DNA from 2 places in the Paenibacillus antri genome. Region 1 is predicted to be linked to the other one. Evidence: predicted binding sites of a transcription regulator. Region 1 holds the regulator's gene; the other holds the start of a gene.
What was found. The regulator CtsR, encoded in region 1, represses protease genes until heat stress. The targets are predictions, from matches to a motif close to ATGGTCAATAAAGGTCAAACA.
Positions count from the first base shown of each region.

Region 2: the regulator CtsR is predicted to act here: its motif matches at 1,586-1,606, upstream of clpP (ATP-dependent Clp endopeptidase proteolytic subunit ClpP).

Region 1 is NZ_VCIW01000034.1:43,047-46,256, reverse strand. It holds partial or broken gene FE782_RS30350 (SulP family inorganic anion transporter) at 67-1,272, shown strand; gene FE782_RS30345 (CtsR family transcriptional regulator) at 1,561-2,022, shown strand; gene mcsA (protein-arginine kinase activator protein McsA) at 2,064-2,582, shown strand; gene mcsB (protein-arginine kinase McsB) at 2,608-3,210, shown strand, end outside.
Region 2 is NZ_VCIW01000022.1:110,482-113,691, reverse strand. It holds gene FE782_RS26180 (SIMPL domain-containing protein) at 4-786, shown strand; gene clpP (ATP-dependent Clp endopeptidase proteolytic subunit ClpP) at 925-1,509, opposite strand; gene FE782_RS26170 (immune inhibitor A domain-containing protein) at 1,798-3,210, shown strand, end outside.

The sequences.
Region 1 (3,210 bases):
TGTATGATTCGCTATATATTCAAATAATCAAATATTCAAAATAAAGAAGGTTTGATCCGCATGGGGTTGAGGTGGAGAGGGAGATTCGAGGGCTACGACGCGTCGGCGCTGCGCAGAGACCTCGTCTCCGGGTCGATCGTCGGCATCGTCGCCATCCCGCTCGGCATGGCGTTCGCGATTCATTCGGGCGTGAAGCCGGAGTACGGGCTGTACACGACGATCGTCGCGGGCATCTTGATTTCGCTTCTGGGAGGCTCCAAGTTCCAAATCGGCGGTCCGACGGGCGCGTTCATCCCGGTGCTGTTCGCCGTCGTCCTGCAGTACGGGTACGAGAATTTGCTGATCGCCGGCTTCCTGGCGGGGATGATGCTCGTGCTCATGGGACTGGTCCGAATCGGCGGATGGATCAAGTTCATGCCGAAGCCCGTCACGGTCGGGTTTACGGCGGGCATCGCGGTCATCATCTTCGCCGGACAGTTGCCCGGCTTCCTCGGCCTGACCGGCGTGGAACGGCACGAGGCGTTCCTCGCCAACATGGGGGAAATCGCGGAACGGCTCGGGACGACGAACCCGTACAGTCTTACCGTCGGCGGTCTAAGTCTGGCCGCCATCCTGCTGACGCCGAAGCTGCTGCCTCGCGTGCCGGGCTCGCTCGTCGGCCTGCTCCTTTCGTCGGCGGCCGCCTTCCTCCTCTTCCGGGACCAAGTGGCTACCATTGGCTCGGCGTACGGGGCCATTCCGAACGCGCTCCCCGCGCTCCGATTCCCGGAGCTGTCGTGGCACCGCATCGAGACGCTTCTTCTGCCCGCCTTGCTGATCGCGCTGCTCGGCGCCGTCGAGTCGCTGCTGTCCGCGGTCGTCGCGGACGGGATGTCGGGCGATAAGCATGACAGCAACAAGGAGCTGATCGGTCAGGGCATCGCCAACATGGCGGCGCCGCTGTTCGGCGGCATCCCCGCGACGGGCGCGATCGCGCGAACCGCGACGAACATCAAGAACGGCGCCGCGTCGCCGGTATCCGGCGTATTTCACGGCCTCGTCGTGCTGCTCGTTCTGCTTCTGTTCGCGCCGTACGCGTCCCACATCCCGCTCGCCGGCATGGCTCCGGTCCTGATGACGGTCGCCTGGAACATGAGCGAGCGCAGGCATTTCGCGATGATCCTCCGCGAGAGGTCGCCGGATTCGCTCGTGCTCGTCGTCACATTCCTGCTGACCGTCTTCTCCAACCTTACGACGGCGGTCGCCGCCGGTCTCGCATTGACGTTCGTCCTGTCCCAGGGGGACCGCCTGCTCGGGGCGTTCGGACGGCGGCGGCGCGGCGGCGGCGCGCTGCGCGTGCGAAATTCTATGAAGATGAACGAAACTTTGCCTCCGGAGTAAGTAGCCGGGGGCTTTTTTGTCTATACTGAGGGTAGGAAAAAGAACTGCGATTCGCTTCGCGTCCCATACTTGGCAAAGGAATTTTTTTTGGATATAATGTTGTTAAAGTCAAAGAAAGTCAAAGTCAACGAATGAGCTCGGCGCCGACTTTCGCCGACTCGACCCATTGGAGGTCACGTCATGCGGAATACGTCCGACATGATCGAACAATATTTGAAGCAGCTTCTGCAGCAAAGCGCCGACGGCATCATCGAGCTGCAGCGCAACGAGCTGGCCGAGCAATTCCAGTGCGTTCCGTCGCAGATCAATTATGTCATCAGCACCCGCTTCACGCTCGATAAGGGGTATCTGGTCGAGAGCAAGCGCGGGGGCGGCGGATACATCCGGATTCAGAAGGTCGATCTCGGCATGCACGAGATGATTCACGTCGAGGTGTCGCAGACGATCGGCTCCGAGATCGACCAATCCGCCGCGGAAGGGCTGATCTATCGGCTCGAGGAAGCGAAGCTCGTCTCCTGCCGCGAGGCGAACCTCATGAAGGCGGCGATGCATCGCGAGACGATCGGCCTCAAGCTCCCGCTGCGGGACGAGGTTCGGGCTCGCATGCTGAAGGCGATGCTGGTGGCGCTTCTCACCAAGTAATGCGCCCGATACGTTGATCCGAAGGAAAGGGGACGAACGGTATGCTCTGTCAGGAATGCGGGAAGCGTCCCGCGACGTTGCATTTTACGAAGATCGTGAACGGCGACAAGACGGAGTTTCATTTCTGCGAGCCTTGCGCGCGGGAGAAGGGAGAGCTCATCCCCGGCACCGCGGGCGGGTTCTCGATCCACAACCTCCTCTCGGGCTTGCTCGAGCTCGACCCGACCGGCAAGCCGGCTACCGCGCAGCAGAAGGCGGCGCAGCCGCGCTGCGATTTCTGCGGCATGACGTACGCGCAGTTCAGCAAGATCGGCCGCTTCGGCTGCGGGGAATGCTATCGGCACTTCCAAGATCGGCTGACGCCGCTGCTCAAGCGCGTGCACGGCAACACGACGCACGTCGGCAAGGTGCCGAAGCGGGTCGGCAAGAAGGTGCAGCTGCGCCGGCAGATCGAGCAGCTGAAGCGCGACTTGGCCCTTAAGGTCGAGCAGGAGGAATTCGAGGCGGCGGCGAAGCTGCGCGACCAAATCCGCGAGCTTGAGCGGCAGTCGGCGTTATAGCGGGAAGGAGGCGGAGATCAGGAGCATGAGCAGATACACGGAGCATGCGGTCAGCAGCTGGATGCAGGCGGACGGGCCGGATTCGGACATCGTCATCTCGAGCCGGATCCGCATCGCCCGCAACGTGAGCAACGAACCGTTCCCGATGCTCGCGACGAATCAGCAGTCGGAAGAGGTGCTGAATCGCGTCGCGTCGGTGCTGAAGGATGAGGAGCTGAAGGTAATCGGCGACTTCGATCTCGTGCCGCTGACCGGCATGAGCGAGCTGGAGAAGCGAGTGCTCGTCGAGAAGCATCTCATCTCGCCGAACCTCGCGAACGAGGCGCGGAACGGGGCCGTCATTCTCAGCGGCAACGAAGCGGTCAGCATTATGGTGAATGAAGAGGACCATCTGCGCATACAGGTGTTGTACCCCGGATTTCAGCTGAAGGAGGCTTGGGACGTCGCGGGACGCATCGACGACATCTTCGAGTCGGTCGTCGATTACGCTTACGACGAGAAGCATGGGTACTTGACGAGCTGCCCGACGAACGTCGGCACCGGCATCCGGGCTTCGGTTATGATGCATCTGCCCGCCCTCGTCATGACGCAGCAGATGAATCGGATTCTCCAAGCGATCCAACAGGTC
Region 2 (3,210 bases), on a different contig from region 1:
CGGATGAACGGGGCAGCGTGGAAGCGGTGGGCGATCGCGGGAATCGCGGGCGCGATGTTGGCGGCGGCGCCGGTGTACGGGCCGGCGATCGTCGATTCGGCGAAGGGAGGCACGGCGATGGCGGCGGAGACGACGGCGGCGTCGACGGCTCAGCGGACGATTTCCGTATCGGGGCAGGGCACGATCGCGATCCAGCCGGATATCGCGTACGTCAGCTTCGGCGTGTCGACGAAGGGAAAGACGGCGAACGAGGCGCAGACGGCGAACGCGACGGCGTTCGCGGCGGTCGAGAAGGCGCTGAAGGAGCAGTTCGGCATCGCGCCGAAGGACATCAAGACGAGCGGTTTCTACGTCCAGCCGGAGTATAACTGGTCGGATAAGGGACAGTCGACGCTGGTGGGGTATACGGCCGACCACACGGTCACGGTGTCGTACCGCGACCTGGACGGCATCGGCAAGCTGCTCGACGCGGTGTCGAAGGCGGGCGCGAACCGCGTGAACGGCATCCAATTCGGCACGGAGAAGTCGGACGCTTACGAAATTCAGGCGATCGAGAAGGCGATGGCGAACGCGAAGCTGAAGGCGGACGCGATCGCGAAGGCGGCAGGCCGCTCGGTGAAGGGCGTTATTCACGTCCAGCAGGGCAGCGTCGGCAGCGCCCCGCCGCCGTATTATCCGTTGGCGAAAGCGGAGTTCGCGGCAGATGCGGGCGGCGCCTCGACGTCGGTGCAGCCGGGCGAGATGGAAGTGACGACGACGGTCAGCGTCACGTACGAGATGCAATAGCGGTCGGATCCGAGCCGCTTCGTCCTCTTCTGGAGGGCGGAGCGGCTTTTTCGTATACGCCGGCGGAGTGTTCCGCGGCAATGAGCCGCTAATAAAAACCCCTGTGCCGCTCGAAGGAGCGACGCAGGGGTTTTCCGATTATTGGATTTTCTCGATGACCTTGTCGATCAAGCCGTATTCCTTCGCTTCCGCGGCCGACATGAAGTAGTCGCGGTCGGTGTCCTTCTCGATCCGTTCCAACGGTTGACCCGTACGCTCGGACAAGATGCCGTTCAGCTTGTCGCGCATCTTGAGAATGCGCTTCGCGCGGATCTCGATGTCGGACGCTTGCCCTTCGGCGCCGCCGAGGGGCTGATGGATCATTACTTCGCCGTTCGGGAGCGAGTAACGCTTGCCCTTGGCGCCGGCCGCGAGCAAGAACGCGCCCATGGACGCCGCCATGCCGACGCAAATCGTCGAGACGTCCGGTTTAATGAATTGCATCGTATCGAAAATCGCCATGCCCGACGTGATCGAACCGCCCGGGCTGTTGATGTAGAGGCTGATGTCCTTCTCCGGGTCGTCCGCAGCCAGGAACAGCAGTTGGGCGATAATGCTGTTCGCCACGACGTCGTTCACCGGCGTTCCCAGGAAAATAATGCGGTCTTTCAGCAACCGGGAGTAAATATCATAAGCACGTTCGCCGCGGTTCGTCTGCTCCACGACCATAGGGACCAAATTCATGTTCATAAGCGTCTCATCCTCCGATCATCCATTCCAGACTAGTGTTGCCAAAAACATATTACCCCAATCCGGCGTAAAAGTCAAAATTGGTCAAAGAGAATTTGTTCGCCCGGTTCGTTAGGGCCTGCACCCCCTGAGACTATGGGAGGAGCTGGATAAGGGGGGATGAGAGGTTGTTGCAGGACTTTGGGATTATTTTGAATATTCGACAAATTTCGATGGAGGAGTTGGTGCCGAAAAACCGAATTTCTGAATCCTGGCTACTAGCTAATCTTCGGGAGGGAACTTATGAAACGTAAGAAGCTGCTTTCTGCTGCACTCGCCCTGTCACTCGGAATCGGTTCGGCCGGCGCCGGCGCGCTGCCGGGCGCATTCGCCGCCGGTTCCTCCGCTTCGCCGACGCTGTCGGGTTCCGGTTCCGCCGGGGCCGGGGCGTTCGATCTCGCGATCGCGAACGAAGACCGGCTCGTCGCGATGCTGAAGGCGGACGGCCGCATCGCGGCGAACGCCACGCCGGCCGAAGCGCAGGCGGCCGTGAGCTCTTTCCTTCGCGCGAAGGCGCAGGCCGCCGCGGACGCCGCGCAAGACGGCGAACTGCAGTCGCGGCAGACGAAGCGGGATCGCGCGATGGAGGAGAAGCTGCTCGCGAACGGGTTGACTCGCGGGAGCGGGAACAAGCTCGGGCAAGCCAAGAAGAACGTCGTCCCTTCCGCGCAGGCGGAGGCTTGGAACGGGGGACGCGTGACCGACCGCGTGCTCGTGCTCTTGATCGAATACCCGGACTTCCCGGCGAACGCCATCGCGCCGGAGGAGACGGATATGTATTATGACGAATACTTAAAATCGCACTACGAGGATATGGTGTTCGGCGCGGACGGCTATGCAGGCCCGAACGGCGAGCGCTTGACCTCCATGAAGCAATATTATGAAGCGCAATCCGGCGGCAGCTATACGGTGGAGGGCGAAGTAGCCGGCTGGTATATGGCGAGCCAGCCGTCCTCGTATTACGGGGCGAACTATCCGGGACCGGACGATAACGACATTCGTCCTCGCGCGTTGGTGCAGGAAGCGCTCCTGGCCGCGGCGGCGGATCCGTCGATCGATCTCGCTTCGTACGATCAAGAGGATCGGTACGATCTGGACGGCGACGGAGACCTGCGCGAGCCGGACGGACTCGTCGACCATCTGATGGTCGTCCATTCCTCGGTCGGCGAGGAAGCCGGGGGCGGCGCCCTCGGCGGAGACGCCGTCTGGTCGCATCGCTCGAACCTGGGCGGCGTGGCGACGCTGCCGGGCACGACGGCGAGCGTGCCGTATTGGGGCGGCTTGATGGGCGCGTACGACTACACGATTCAGCCGGCGGACGGCGCGGCGGGCGTCTTCGCGCACGAGTACGGCCACGATCTCGGGCTTCCGGACGAATACGACACGATCTATTCGGGACAAGGCGAAGCGGTCGGATACTGGTCGATCATGTCCAGCGGCTCTTGGGCCGGCGCGGTGCCGGGCACCGAACCGACGGGCTTCAGCGCCTGGTCGAAGGAATTCCTGCAAGCGAATCTGGGCGGCAACTGGCTGTCGGGTTCGGCGATCCATATCGACGACATCCCTGCGGGCGGCGTCGTCGCGACGCTCGACGAAGCGGTCACGAAAGGCGCGAACGACGACGTCGTCCGCATCGATCTGCCGGATAAGGTCGTC